3 regions of the Colwellia sp. SU-HH01172 genome follow, and region 2 is predicted to be linked to each of the others. Evidence: predicted binding sites of a transcription regulator. Region 2 holds the regulator's gene; each other region holds the start of a gene.
The links. The regulator MetJ, encoded in region 2, represses methionine synthesis genes. The targets are predictions, from matches to a motif close to TAGACGTCTAGACGTCTA.
Positions count from the first base shown of each region.

Region 1: metA (homoserine O-succinyltransferase MetA) is a predicted target of MetJ. The motif match lies at 2,363-2,380, and genes of this name have one in related genera.
Region 3: metK (methionine adenosyltransferase) is a predicted target of MetJ. The motif match lies at 2,529-2,546, and genes of this name have one in related genera.

Region 1 covers NZ_BAAJMB010000005.1:170,110-175,400, forward strand. Annotated here, with positions in the region: gene AC27JP_RS14370 (sodium/sugar symporter) at 667-2,229, shown strand; gene metA (homoserine O-succinyltransferase MetA) at 2,498-3,448, shown strand; gene metH (methionine synthase) at 3,483-5,291, shown strand, end outside.
Region 2 covers NZ_BAAJMB010000006.1:52,751-58,041, forward strand. Annotated here, with positions in the region: gene metL (bifunctional aspartate kinase/homoserine dehydrogenase II) at 1-1,971, opposite strand, end outside; gene metB (cystathionine gamma-synthase) at 2,023-3,189, opposite strand; gene metJ (met regulon transcriptional regulator MetJ) at 3,421-3,753, shown strand; gene AC27JP_RS15380 (VOC family protein) at 3,834-4,244, opposite strand; gene ccoG (cytochrome c oxidase accessory protein CcoG) at 4,455-5,291, opposite strand, start outside.
Region 3 covers NZ_BAAJMB010000003.1:434,289-439,579, reverse strand. Annotated here, with positions in the region: gene AC27JP_RS11365 (efflux RND transporter permease subunit) at 1-905, shown strand, start outside; gene metK (methionine adenosyltransferase) at 1,247-2,434, opposite strand; gene murI (glutamate racemase) at 2,611-3,456, opposite strand; gene AC27JP_RS11350 (MDR family MFS transporter) at 3,635-4,891, shown strand; RNA gene ssrS (6S RNA) at 5,282-5,291, opposite strand, start outside.

The DNA.
Region 1 (5,291 bases), on a different contig from region 2:
ATCAGTTACTTTTTATATGCAGATCACCAAAAATAACTAGGAAAAATTCAAATAATGAAAAACTTTTGTTTTAAAAACGATTTTGTAGTGTTAGCTGAAGTCCCTACTTTATTCAGCAATACGATATATTAACAAGCGTTTAGTTACGTTCCTTTTAACAGCTTCGTTAGTCAATATTGAATATGATCGGAGTAGTTAACCGTGCTAGTGACTAATTCAAAAGTAAGTTGAGGGTTAGTTGATAGTATATACAATGAAAGAGAAACACAGAGCGTGTGGTGGCTAAATACCTAGCTCAAGATAAGCTTACGTGAGGCAAGTTGACAAGAACTTGAAAGTGTTCGCTCTGCAATCGAATGCATTTTGTATAAACGCGCTAGACATGCTATCACTGAGCATCAACAAAGGTTAAAAATATTTGTCGCGTTAAATAATGTCTTTGACATTGTCAATCAACATTATAGAAAGCAAGCTGGCTTGGTTACAGGATTCTACCTGTGCTCGCTAACACCTAAGGAATTTGTACGGTAAATAATATTTGGTTATCTATATAGGTACTAAACGTGCTTGAGCGCATTTTATCTCGATAGCTTAATGACAAAATAGCTATTAAATAATAATAAATACGCAATATCAAAATGATAATTGCTAAAGCGAGGTTATGAAATGAAACTGGAAATGTTCGATATTGGCGTATTTATTGTTTACGTTATTGGGCTTTTATTTGTCGCATTATGGATTTCACGTAGTGACAAGAAAGATGGCGCAGATACCGAAGACTACTTTCTTGCAGGGAAATCATTACCTTGGTGGGCAATTGGAGCCTCTTTAATTGCGTCAAATATTTCAGCTGAGCAAATTATTGGCATGTCTGGCTCTGGTTTTGTTATGGGCATGGCAATTGCCTCCTATGAATGGATGGCGGCCATCACTCTGATTTTGGTTGGTAAATATTTACTGCCAATATTTTTAAAAAATGAAATATTTACCATGCCGCAGTACTTGCAGCAGCGCTTTGATCATCGAGTTAAAACCACATTAGCTTTATTTTGGCTGTTAGTTTATGTGTTTGTTAATTTAACCGCGGTGCTATGGTTAGGTGGTTTAGCTATTGAAACAGTTGCTGGTGTAGACTGGTGGTACGGCATGTTGTTTTTGGCCGCCTTCTCAATTGCTTATTCTCTTTATGGTGGCCTAAAAGCGGTAGCGTATACCGATATAATTCAAGTGGTACTGTTGATATTCGGTGGTTTATTGTTGAGCTATCTGGCTTTAGATGCTGTGTCTGAAGGGCAGGGGATGTTGGTTGGTTTTGGTAAGTTAACGACTGAACTCCCTGGTCATTTTGATATGATTTTGTCGCCTGATAACTCGCAATATACCAATTTACCGGGTATTTCTGTTTTGGTTGGTGGTATGTGGGTAATGAACATCTCATACTGGGGCTTTAATCAGTATATTATCCAACGGGCGCTAGCTGCTAAAAACATTCAAGAAGCGCAAAAAGGCATTGCCTTTGCCGCTTATTTGAAATTATTGATGCCAGTTATTGTTGTTCTACCAGGAATTGCGGCAGTGATTTTATACCCTAACCTTGCTGCGGCAGATCAAGCTTATCCATCGATGATGGAGTTGATGCCTGTTGGTATTAAAGGTTTAGTCTTTGCGGCATTAGTTGCGGCAATTGTTTCGTCGTTGGCGTCAATGACCAACAGCATTTCAACCATTTTTACCATGGATATTTACCGTCCAATTAAGCCTGATGCGAGCCAGCAACATTATGTTTGTGTGGGCCGTATTGCGACATTAGTGGCATTAATTATTGCCTTATTTATGGCTGAGCCATTATTAGGTAAATTTGATCAAGCGTTTCAGTATATTCAAGAATTTACCGGTGTATTTACCCCCGGTATTGTGGTGATTTTCTTAGTTGGTATGTTTTGGAAAAAAGCGACGTCAATGGGGGCGCTTGCCGCTGCGATTGGCTCGGCGGTATTCTCATTCGGCTTGAGAACCTTGTGGCCAGAATTACCCTTTATGGATCGGATGGGTTTAGTGTTCTTGCTATGCTTAAGTTTGATGGTGCTTATTTCACTTAATGATAAAAGTGAGAATAAAGACACTAGTGTTAACTTAGCCGATGTGAACTTTTCGACAGAGAAAAGCTTTAATATTGCCGCCCTTGGCGTTGTAGTTATTCTGACCTTTTTATACACCATTTGGTGGTAAAGCTTTAAATACTTATAGTTAGGTAAGTACATTATGGCCGTAAACCTTTAGGTTTGCGGCCTTTTTAGTTTCTTCCTTTATTCCTTCCGGTTCAGCAATACTTCCTAAAAATTATAGCTCATATTAAAATGTTTAGACGTCTATACGTTTAGAGGTTGACATATCTAGAAATCCAAGTCACATTATAGCCTAAGAAAAATTGTAATGAGTAAGGCTGTTTTACAGCGTTATTTTATACTTAATAAATATTCGGAATTAGGTTAGTGCTATGCCCATTAAGATCCCCAATGAATTGCCCGCTTTAACGGTATTAGACAACGAAAATATTTTCGTGATGTCTGAACGCCGCGCAGCAAATCAAGAAATACGTCCGATGGAAGTGGCTATTCTTAACCTGATGCCAAATAAAATTGAAACTGAAGTGCAAATTTTGCGGATGTTGGCGAATACGCCACTGCAAATAAATGTTGAATTTGTTCGTATTCATGCCAATGAGTCAAAAAATACCCCGCAGGCGCATTTAGATAATTTTTATCGTTTGTTTGATGATATTAAAGACAAACAATATGATGGCCTGATCATCACTGGTGCGCCTTTAGCATTGTTGGATTATCAGCAAGTAACCTTTTGGGATAAAATTTGCGAAGTATTTGACTGGGCAGAGAAAAATGTTACCTCTACCATGTTTTCCTGTTGGGCAGCGCATGCAGCTTTATACCACCATTACGGTTTGAAACGACACTTACGTGAGCAAAAGCTATCCGGGGTTTATCAACATCGTTGCTTAAAGCCAAAAGAGCAATTAACCCGAGGCTTTGACGAAAGCTTTAATGTGCCTCATTCTCGTTATGGCTATATTGATAAAGCTGATTATCAAACCTTAGATAATTTAGAAATACTGGCAGAGTCAAAAGATGCGGGCGTTTATCTTGTTGCCAGTAAAAATAAGCAACAAGTCTATTTAACTGGCCATCCTGAATACGATGCGTCAACGTTAAGCGAAGAGTATTTTCGAGATCTTGAGTCAGGAGCTAATCCTTCTCTGCCTGACAATTATTTCACCTGTGATGATCCAAACACAGAGGCCGCAAACACTTGGCGCAGTCATGGCAGTTTATTATTTACCAACTGGCTAAATTATTACGTTTATCAAATAACGCCGTATCAATTAGATGCAGACCATATTCAAGCAATTCATCCGGGAAAATCACGTGGCTAAGCAAGTAAACTCTCATTCTTTATCATCAGCAAAGGTGCTGAAATCGCCGTCTTACTCTTTGTTACAGGCTCAGCTAGAAAAGCGTATTCTAATTTTAGATGGTGCTATGGGCACTATGATCCAAGCGTATAAATTTGAAGAGCAAGACTATCGCGGCGAGCAATTTGCTGATTGGCATTGTGATGTCAAAGGTAATAATGACATGTTGGTGCTGACTCAGCCTGAGGTGATTAAAGCAATTCATCGCGAATACCTAGAAGCTGGCGCTGATATTCTTGAAACCAATACCTTTAATGCCACCACCATTGCTATGGCTGACTATGATATGGAAGCTCATAGTGCCGATATTAATTTCAAAGCAGCGCAACTAGCCCGTGAAGTTGCAGATGAATTCAATGCCCAAAACCCAGCAAAACCGCGCTTTGTTGCTGGTGTGTTAGGACCGACTAACCGCACGTGTTCAATATCGCCTGATGTTAATGATCCAGCATTTCGTAATGTCACCTTTGATGAATTGAAAGACGCATATATTGAGTCAACCAGCGCCTTAATTGACGGTGGTAGCGATATTATTTTAATCGAAACTATTTTTGATACCTTAAATGCCAAAGCCGCTATTTTCGCGGTTGAAACGGTATTTGAAACACGTGGTGAACGTTTGCCTGTGATGATCTCAGGTACTATTACTGACGCTTCGGGCAGAACCTTATCGGGGCAAACCACCGAAGCTTTCTATAACTCGCTACGTCATGCCAAGCCTATTTCCTTTGGTTTGAACTGTGCTTTAGGGCCAGTTGAGCTTAGGCAATATGTTGAAGAATTAAGCCGAATTTCAGATGTTGCTGTTTCTGCCCATCCAAATGCTGGTTTGCCTAATGCCTTTGGCGAGTACGACTTTACCGTTGAAGACATGGACAGGCATGTTGCCGAGTGGGCAAATGCCGGCTTTTTAAATATTATCGGTGGCTGTTGTGGTACTACGCCGGCGCATATTAAAGGTATGGCAGATGCCGTTGCTAATATAACCCCCCGTGAAATTAAACCAAGAGAAATCGTGTGTCGTTTATCTGGTTTAGAGGCGCTAACCATTAAAGACGATACCTTATTTGTTAATGTTGGTGAGCGTACTAATGTTACTGGCTCGGCTATTTTCAAGCGTTTAATTACCGAAGAAAACTATGACCAAGCTATAGCCGTTGCGCTGCAACAAGTTGAAAACGGAGCACAAATTATTGATATCAACATGGATGAAGGCATGTTGGATTCAAAAGCCGCGATGATCCGATTTTTGAATTTAATTGCTGGTGAGCCTGATATCGCGAAAGTACCGATCATGTTGGACTCGTCTAAATGGGATATTTTAGAAGAAGGCTTAAAGTGTATTCAGGGCAAGGGCGTTGTTAACTCGATAAGTTTGAAAGAGGGCGAAGACAACTTTCGTCAGCAAGCTGAGTTGTTACGTCGTTATGGCGCTGCGGTGATTGTTATGGCTTTTGATGAAACTGGCCAAGCTGATACCCGTGCCCGAAAATTTGAAATTTGTCAGCGTGCCTACCATATTCTGGTTGATGAAATAGGTTATCCGGCAGAAGATATTATTTTTGACCCGAATATTTTCGCCGTCGCTACCGGTATTGATGAGCACAATAATTATGCCGTAGACTTTATTGAAGCGGTAGCTGATATTAAGCAAAATTTACCGCACGCTATGATCTCTGGTGGCGTTTCTAATGTCTCATTTTCATTTCGCGGTAACAACCCTGTTCGTGAAGCAATTCACGCGGTGTTTTTATATCATGCAATAAAAAATGGCATGGATATGGGCATTGTAAATGCGGGTCAA
Region 2 (5,291 bases):
TGAAAATGGTGTTACGCCATCATAATATTGAAATAGCCAAGATAAAGTACCCGAGAAAATACCAGAAATTTCAGTGATCACATCACCGCTATTGATTAACTCTTCAATAGTTGAATTAATCGGTAAGCCTGCCCCTACTGTGGTGTTACCCAACCAATAGCTATTATGTTCTTTCGCTGTACTAAGCAATTGTTGATAATTTTCAGTTGGCGACGAGGCCGCCCATTTATTAGCGCCAATAACATGAATGCCTTGCGCGAAAAATTGTTGATATAATTGACTAAACGCTTCACTTGGTGTGATATCAACAACCACTAATTCATCATAAGGGTGGTTGGTTAACCAATCTAATAACTGCTCACCTTCATAAGCTTTTGCTTGTTGTTGGTAATGCTCCAACGCGTTACTAACATCAATACCATCAGTATTAATTAGGGCTTTTTGTGAACCGACTAAACCAACCAAGTGAAGATTTTCCAATGCTGGTAAACCTGCTAACTGTTTTGGCAGTATTTCTAAAAATCGCTGACCGATATTACCTAAGCCTGCAACAACCAAGGCGATATTTCTGGCATCCTTAGTCATGTCACCGTGGATATTATTCAGTAGCTCTCCGGTGCAAGCCTCCGGCAAAACCGCTATATAACTGTGTTGGTTTTCTGCATGGACAAAATGCAATGTTCGCTGATGCCTTAGCGCTCTTTTAAACCTTGCTCGCATACCACCTTGTTGTGCCACTTGATATCCAACCGTGGCAACAATAGCGACAGGCTTAAATGAGACTTCAGTATCATGACTTGCCAGCCATTGGCTTAACGCCTTTTGTTGCTCTTGAGTCACCACCAAGTAACCGTCATCTAGGTTATAGCACACAGGGGTAAATTCTTTCACCGCGCGAGCACCCGATTCTCCAAAAAAGCTAACTGACGTAGCAAGGATCAAATCATTTAAATAGGTCACGGAAAGCTCTTGTTTGGCAATTTGGCCAAACTTACCAATTTCGCTGCCACTAACCTCTGGCGCAAAACTACTGGCAACATGTAAATGGGTATTGTGATTTTTTAACGGCTGTAAGGTTTTTGCGTGTAATACCGGATTACCTAAACGCCCCAACTCATTTGCAACCGCATTGGGTAGACGATGTAATTTTCTTGCCAGCGGTACCACTCTTGGATCGGCGCTGTAAATACCATCAACATCTGTCCATAAAGTAACATTACGAGCACCAGACAGAGCCGCCATAATAGTTGCAGAATAGTCACTGCCATTACGACCTAATGTGCAAGCTTGTAATTGCTGGTTGCGAGCAATATAGCCAGTCACTATCACCAGCTGATTTGGCTGTTGCAACGGCGAAAGTTTCTCGGCACTGGCAAGATAATCAATGGCACAAGTTTTCTCATTGCTTAGTAATAAAAAATCTCTCGCATCTAGCATATAGCTAGGACAAACGCTTTCGTTTAATACCGCTGATAATAACCGTGCTGACCAAACCTCACCTAATGCCAGCAAATCGTTTTGATGCTTGCTAGGATTGCTTAGTAAATGCGCTGAGATATTGGCAATATCGTCGTTCAGTAATGCTTTTAGCCTTGCCGCACTACTTGCATTGAGTAATTCTTCAATCAGTGCCACTTGCGAATCACTCAGTGCGACAATCGCATCAGCTAATGTTTCGGGTAGTAGTTCAACCACTAAATCGGTTTGATTTCCTAAAGGCTCTGCTTGTTTAAGCTCATAATGTTCTAGTGCCAATTGATAAATAGCAAATAATGCATCTGTTGTATCGCCGTTAGCAGAAACGACAATAACGTCATTGAGTTGGCAATGCTGACGAATAATATCAGCGACACGCTCAATACACCCCGTGGTTGCTAAACTACTGCCACCAAATTTATGTACATTACAAGCAGCTTTAGCCAACTGGTTTTTTGTGGAAGTAAGCTCCACAGCTGAATTTACGTCTGTCATTTTATTTCCAAGCACATGCGCATGTTTATCTAATTAAAAATTATCTTGAGACTATTTCGGTTGTATTTGACTAGCGGTAAGTGCCTGCGCTAAATCTGCTAAGATGTCGTCTATATCTTCAATCCCAACTGAAAGGCGCACTAAAGACTGAGTAATACCTGCGGCAAGTTGCGCTTCAATTTCCATGCCTGCATGAGTCATGGTTGATGGATGGCTGATCAAACTTTCTACACCACCTAATGATTGCGCTAAGGTAAAAAATTCAAGTTTATCAAACAGCACCTTTACTGCTTCAACACCGCCTTTAAGTTCAAAGCTCATCATGGCGCCAAAGTCATGCTGCTGTTTTTTCGCTAAGTCATGCTGCGGATGATCAACTAGCCCAGGGAAATACACTTTTTCCACCGCCGGATGTTGTTGTAAAAATTCAGCAACGGCGTTAGCGTTAATTTGGTGCTGCTTCATACGTATCGGTAAAGTTTTTAAACCGCGCAATGCTAAAAAGCTATCAAATGCTGAACCGGTAATACCGATACAATTCGCCCACCAAGCAAGCTCTTCACCTAAGGCTTGCTCTTTGGTCACTAATACTCCGCCGACAACATCACTATGACCGTTAATATATTTAGTGGTTGAGTGAAAGACAATATCAGCACCTAATAACAAAGGTTGCTGCAATGCTGGCGATAAAAAGGTGTTATCAACAGCAACCAAGGCGCCAGCTTGATGAGCTTGTTGAGTAATATCTTCCATATCCACCAAACGCAGTAACGGGTTACTTGGCGTTTCAATTAGCACTAGTTTAGGTTTTGTTGCTAAGGCCTGTGTTAATGCCGCTTGATCATTTTGATCAACAACAATTAACTTAAACTGCCCACGCTTGGCAAGGTGGGTAAACAATCGAAAACTGCCGCCGTAACAATCATGAGGAATAACCACAGTATCATCGGTATTTAGCAACTGACAAATCAGATGTACGGCTGACATCCCCGTGCTAGTAACAATACCTAGCGCCCCTTGCTCTAAATCAGCAATAGCCTGAGCGAACGTAGCACGAGTAGGGTTACCCGTACGTGAATAATCAAACTGACGCTTTTCATTAAAACCTTTCAGTGCATAGGTGCTAGAAAGGTGAATTGCAGGAATAACCGCACCATGATGTTGGTCACTATTAATACCTGCACGAACCGCAGTTGTGGCAATTTTTTTCTCGCTCATGTGTGCTCCAGTATAGACACTTTTCTATATAGATGTTTGGACGTCTATAAATCTAAACGGTTTAAAGCGTGCGGTCAAGCACTTTAGACATCTAACCTTCTACACATTCGTTATTGACTCACGCCTCACAACCAGTAAAATTAGCCGTCAAGAATAAACTTATAACTTACTGGTATACCAGATAAGCTAATTATAGGTTTTTCATAATCATTTAAGCATAGAGGAATATTCATGGCAGAGTGGAATGGCGAGTATATTAACCCTTACGCCGAACACGGGAAAAAAAGTGAACAAGTAAAAAAGATCACCGTGTCTATCCCTTTACGTGTGTTGAAAGTGCTAACCGATGAAAGAACACGTCGTCAGGTAAATAACTTACGTCATGCAACCAACAGCGAACTATTATGTGAAGCATTTTTACATGCTTTTACTGGCCAACCTTTGCCAGACGATGGTGACTTAGCAAAAGACAATACACAGAAACTACCGGCCAGTGTTCGTAAAGCTTTAGAAGCACAAGGTGTGACTGACTTTAGTGAATACGAAACGGAAGTAGAAGATTAAAGCGGAACGAGTATCCAAGAGATTAAAAAAAGGCGCTTTAAGCGCCTTTTTTGTTATTTAATATTTATACTTTCAATTTACTAATTTGCATTATTTAACTGTAATAAATCCCATTTAGTGCCATATAAATCTTTAAAAACTACCACAGTGCCGTACTCTTCGACGCGCGGCTCTTCGTTAAATTCAACGCCTTGAGCCTTCATGTGTTGGTAGTCGCGCCAAAAGTCATTGGTTTGTAGAAAGAGAAAGACTCGTCCGCCGGCTTGGTTGCCAATAGATTTTTTTTGCTGATCATCACTGGCTTGCGCTAGCAACAAATTTGTGCCGTTTGAATTTGGTGGGGCGATTTGCACCCAGCGCTTGCCAGCACCTAAATCGCTATCTTCAATAAGCTGAAAGTTTAGTTTTTTGGTATAGAACTCAATAGCGTCATCATAGTTTTCAACAACTAAGGCGATATTCGATATTCTTTGTGTAATCGGAGATGTCATACTAATTTCACTTTTACGTCATGGCAGGCAAGTAGAGTTATTTTACCGTATTTTAACACTAACAATAAGTAAGGATAACTGATTTATCGAGGTGATTGATACTGTGCACGCCAATGTGATTTACTGCAGCTGTATTGCAGGCCTTAGCTTTTTCCAAAAAAAAGGCGCCCCATCGACGCCTTGGTTAAATAACCCAATCTACACACCAAATTAGTTTGAGAAAAATTTCGTCTCCGTTACTGCTTTTACTTCCGGCTTATCGCTAACACTGACTTCCAGCGACACTTCACTAACTCGGCCTTTAATACCATCAGCTGCCATAGTTAAATGTACTGGCACATTGGCAATTTCTCCTGCTTTAATCAATATGTTTTTATCTGCACTTAAGCTAACACTACTGTTTAGAACATTGACATTAAAGTGGCGATCTATTTGTGACTTATTAGTAATTTTCAATAAATAGCTATTCGTAACATTATCCTCAAAATCAAGTTGATAAAGTGCCGCTCTGTCTCTAAGCACTGAAAACTCAATTGGCACCCGAACCTGAATGGTATAGGCCATAAAACACATAGCTAATATCGATAAAACACCGTAACCAATTATTTTTGGTCGTAATAACTTTGCTTTTTTACCCAGTAAGGCGTTTTCACTGGTGTAGCTAATTAATCCTTTAGCATAATTGAACTGGGTCATGGTTTGATCACAGGCATCAGCACAAGCACCACAATTTATGCACTCATATTGCAGGCCATTACGAATATCAATACCAACTGGGCAAACTTCCACACAAAGATTACAGTCAACACAGTCTCCTAGCCCTAGCTCTTTAGGATCTTGTTTGCGCTTACGGCGACCACGATTTTCTCCACGTAGTTTGTCATAGGCAACCAATAAGGTATTTTTATCGAACATCGCAGATTGAAAACGTGAGTATGGACACATATATATGCACATTTTTTCACGCAACCAGCCAGCATTACCGTAAGTGCATACAGCAAAAAAAAGCACCCAAAACGTTGTTAAACTATCCCAATTAAATTGAAT
Region 3 (5,291 bases), on a different contig from region 2:
TTGTTACCCTGCAAGCTCAACTTGGCTCTATGTATGTTAATGACTTTAGTCAATTTGGTCGTACCTATAAAGTAACGTTACAAGCTGAAGCTGAGTTTCGTAAAGACCCATCAGACCTACGTCATTATTATGTCAAAAATAGTGCAGGTGAAATGGTGGCATTAACGACCTTAGCGAAACTTGAGCCGATTCTTGGGCCAACAAGTATTACCCACTTTAACTTGTATCGAAGTGCCGCTATTAGTGGCCAATCGGCGCCAGGATATTCTTCAGGTCAAGCCATTGCCGCGATGGAAGAGTTAGCAGCTAAACTACCGCAAGGTTATGTGTTTGAGTGGTCAGGGCAATCTAAACAAGAAATTGAAGCGGGTAATTTAGCGCCAATCTTATTTGGTTTAGCGATTATTTTTGTCTACTTATTTTTGGTGGCGCAATATGAAAGTTGGACTATTCCATTTTCAGTTATTGCCGCGGTGCCATTGGCATTATTTGGTGCTATGTTAGCGCTGTATACGGTTGGTATGGCAAATAATATTTATGCTCAAGTGGGCTTAATACTCTTGATCGGCTTATCAACGAAAACCGCCATATTAATAGTGGAGTTTGCTATGGAGCAACGTGCTGCAGGCCATAGTATATTTGATGCGGCATTAAATGCTGCCCGCTTACGTTTTCGTGCGGTATTGATGACGGCATTGTCATTTGTTCTTGGTGTTTTACCGTTAGTGTTTGCCTCTGGTGCTGGCGCTGGAAGTCGTGTTTCACTAGGTTTAACGGTATTAGCCGGTATGATTGCCGCAACTATATTTGGTACTTTGCTGGTCCCTTACTTTTATATGATAATTCAGCGTATGCGTGAGTACATTAAAGGTGATGCGGTAGTTGAAGAACAGAGTGTTAGTTAAGGTATAGTCACTTATTAAAAAAGCCTCCTATATGGAGGCTTTTTTATGTTCTCAGCGAAAACTCACTAGCTAACCTGAGCTCGGGATAAGCGAAATGCTACAGCAGCGCAATTAAAGCCTTTTGCTACGTTGTTTAAGTTGCCAATAACGCGTTATTGCGCACACTTAAACGCCTTGAACTCGACATAAATACCACTACTGTCGATTAAATGTTGATAATACTTTGAAATAGTTATGTGACAGAGTGAGGTTTATCGCTTTGAATATGACTATTTAAATTAGGTATAAAAAAACCGCTGCTTTTATAAGGCAACGGCTTTTCGCTAACAATAGTTAAATTACTAAATACCAGCTGACAAACGCAGTGCTTCTGCTTTATCTGTTTTTTCCCAGCTAAAGGCAGTGAAAGTGTCATCACCAACTGTCATTTCAAAAGGTTCGCGACCAAAATGACCATAGGCCGCCGTTTGACGATACATAGGGTGAAGCAGATCTAACATTTTAGTGATGCCGTATGGGCGTAGGTCGAAATGCTCACGCACCAGCTCAACTAAACGTTGTTCAGAGACTTTACCGGTGCCAAAGGTATCAACCGAAATTGAAGTTGGCTCAGCAACACCAATAGCGTAAGAAACCTGAATTTCACAACGGTCAGCTAAGCCTGCTGCAACAATGTTTTTCGCAACATAACGGCCCGCGTATGCGGCACTGCGGTCAACCTTTGATGGATCTTTACCTGAGAATGCACCACCACCATGACGCGCCATACCGCCATAAGTATCAACAATAATTTTACGACCTGTTAAGCCACAATCACCCACTGGACCACCAATAACAAAGCGACCTGTTGGGTTAATGTGATATTTAGTGTCAGGTGTTAATAACTCTTCTGGTAACACATGCTTGATAATGTTTTCCATTACCGCATTCACCAAGTCTTCTTGTTTGATATCTGGATTATGCTGAGTTGAAAGTACCACGGTATCAATAGCGACAGGTTTATTATCTTCGTAGATAAAAGTCACTTGAGATTTAGCGTCAGGACGCAACCAAGGTAAAACACCAGATTTGCGCGCTTCAGCTTGACGCTCAACTAAACGATGAGAGTAGTATAAAGGTGCCGGCATTAAGGTTGCAGTTTCGTTAGTGGCGTAACCAAACATCAACCCTTGGTCACCAGCGCCTTGCTCTTCAGGGCTAGTGCGGTCAACACCTTGAGCAATTTCAGGTGATTGTTGGCCAATTAAGTTCATAATGCCACAAGTTTCACCGTCAAAACCGACATCAGATGAGGTGTAGCCAATTTCACTAATAACGTTACGTGTTAGTTTCTCTAAATCAACCCATGCAGAAGTTGAAACCTCACCTGAAATAATGGCAACGCCGGTTTTTACCATAGTTTCACAAGCAACGCGTGCGTTCTTGTCTTTTGCGATAATCGCATCTAATACCGCATCAGAAATTTGATCGGCAATTTTATCCGGATGACCTTCTGATACTGACTCAGAAGTAAAAAGGTGTGTAGACATAAACCCTCTATATAAATTAACTGAAAAACAACTACTGTTTTTAATAGCGATATTCTAACTGTTTAGTTAACTGTTGCCTAGAGTTTTTTACGCCTAGATGGCTAAACGTCTTTGAGCTGAGTCAAATTGATCTCAAATAGCTTGATTTTTGCTGGTCTTGACGGCAAAGAGAGTTTTTATGGGAATTTATGCAATGAAAGAGCTTGTTGCCAAATATGTGAAAAAAGCTCTTGCTGTGTTGGGCAGTTCTTTGAACTATAGAAGGTAGTAGAACCAAGGTATTCGGTATTGTTTAGCAGTCGATATAAGGTTAACTGCCTTTGCAGTTGTTCAGTAACGGGTAGAGCGGTTTCCATTATTTCAACGCTATTACCGCATATCTCATTGATTAATTCTTTTACCAAGGGGTAATGTGTACAGCCTAGTACTATAGTGTCGACACCCTTTTCGATAAGCGGCTGTAAGTAACTTTTTAACATAAGCTTGCAGTCGATAGAGTTTTTTTGGTCACGCTCAATTAATTCAACTAAGCCAGGACAAGGTTGAATATAGACATCACTGTTATTCCGATATTGTGCTACTAATGCTCTAAATCGCTGATTTTCAGCCGTCGCTTTAGTGACTAATATCGCTACTTTTTTGTTTTGACTGGCACTTGCGGCGGGTTTAATTGCCGGCTCAACCCCGATAACTGGAATACTAATACTTTGGCGAAGTTGATCAATTGCATTTACCGTTGCGGTATTACAAGCAACCACGATAGCTTTAGTATTTTTTGCCATAAACCATTCGGCAATCTCATTAACCCGTTGTTGTATAAACTCAGCTGACTTTTCACCATAAGGGGCATTTAAGGTGTCGGCAACATACAGTAAATGCTCATTCGGTAATTGTTGCTTAATACATTGCATAATTGACAAGCCGCCAATGCCAGAATCAAAAATGCCTATTGGCCGTTGATCACTGCTTTGATGCAAAGTTTGTTTACTCATTTCAGGTGTTGTGTTGCGAAGTGTCGGCATTAAGTCTTTATAGATTGAGGTTAGATACAAGTTAGCTAAGGTAAGTATATTATTAACAAGCAAACTAGGTCTATCAAATAATAATATAAGAAGGCAAACACAGATAAAATATTTGTAAAGTATTTTGTTTATATAGTAAGCTGGGACAAAATAATTTACAAGTAACAGGAGTCGCTGAATGCAAAGTGATGTGTCGCTAGCACGAATTAAACAATTTCCAGTTTTAATGTGGATTTTGCTGTTTGGTGCTTTTATCACGCGGGGTAGTTTCTACATGGTTTGGCCTTTCCTTGCCGTTATTCTTTATCAACGCTTTGGGATTTCTGCAACAGAAGTTGGCCTGATATTATCGGCAGCGGCAATTATTTCAGTATTCATAGGCTTCCTTGGCGGAACTTTATCTGATCGCATCGGCCGACATAAATTGATGTATGCCAGTGGTATCCTTTATGTTGTTTCATTTTCTTTGTTGGCAATTGCTGAAACATTGGCTGGCTATGTTGTGGTGATCACTTTGTGCTCTATCGCGAAAGCTTTATGGGAGCCGCCAACATCGGCATTAATAGGTGACATTGTTCCTGAGGCAAAAACGCGAGAATTAGTCATGCAGGTGCGCTACTTCGTAGTTAATGTTGGGGCTGCTGTTGGACCAATGGCAGGGATTTGGCTTGGTTTAACGGGTGAGCAATCTAGCTTCTTTTTAACTGCTGGTGCATTTGCGCTATTTTTATTGGTACTCGTGTGGGGCTTTAGCCAGCATGGTAGTATAGGCCATGAGCACGCGGTTGAGAAAACACCTTTCAAACAAACGTTTAGCATATTAAAACAAGACAAATTATTGCAGTGTTTAATCTTTGCCAATGTTTTATGTATGTTTATTTATGCACAAATGGATTCTTCCTTAATCCAATATTTAACCAGAGCACAAGTGCCTGAATTAGTGCTACTTATTTCCGCTATGATCGTGGCTAACTCTGTCACTATTGTCTGCTTTCAATTTCTATTATTAAAGTTGATGGCAAACTTGACCTTGGAAGTCCGTATCCAGTTTGCGCTAGTATTACTTGCGCTTTCGCAATTTTGGTTTGCATTAAACCCACTAGAGTGGTTTTGGGGCTGGATTGGCGCGGCTATCTTAATGAGCTTTGCCGAAGCCATTTTGTTTCCTACGATGAATGTACATATTGATCGCTTGGCGCCGCAACATTTGCGTGGTGCATATTTTGGTGCCGCGTCTTTTTATTCCATAGGATATGCCCTTGCGCCGTTAGGTGGGGGGGTGATCTTAGATGCTTTAGGTGGTGGCTGGTTATTTACGATTGCTGGTGGCTTATGTGCAATCGTTTTCTATCTATACGGTATTTTAGACAAATTACCGCGGCCTGAGTTTGTGCATGCTAACAGCGGCCAAAAAGTTGTTGCAGCAAAGAGCTAATTTAATATCGCTGGTAAGGTTGGGTACTTTGAAAAGTAAAAAAAGATAATGACTTCCAGAATGCCGCAGCTCCATTGTTCTGAATATTGAGTGCTATTTTAGAGAATGTGCGGAAATATCTTAGATGTTTCATTGAAAATGATAAAAGGATAGTGATTTCCAGAATGCCGCAGCTCACATTAGCACTTAACACAGGGGGCTTTTTTAGAGAATGCGCGGAAATATCTTAGATGTTTCATTGAAAATGATAAAAGGATAGTGACTTCCAGAATGCCGCAGCTCACATTAGCACTTAACACAGGGGGCTTTTTTAGAGAATGCGCGGAAATATCATTGATATTTTATCAAACTAATATGGCGTGTTAATAGACTAGAAATTAGTTAAAGAAGGTGACTTCCA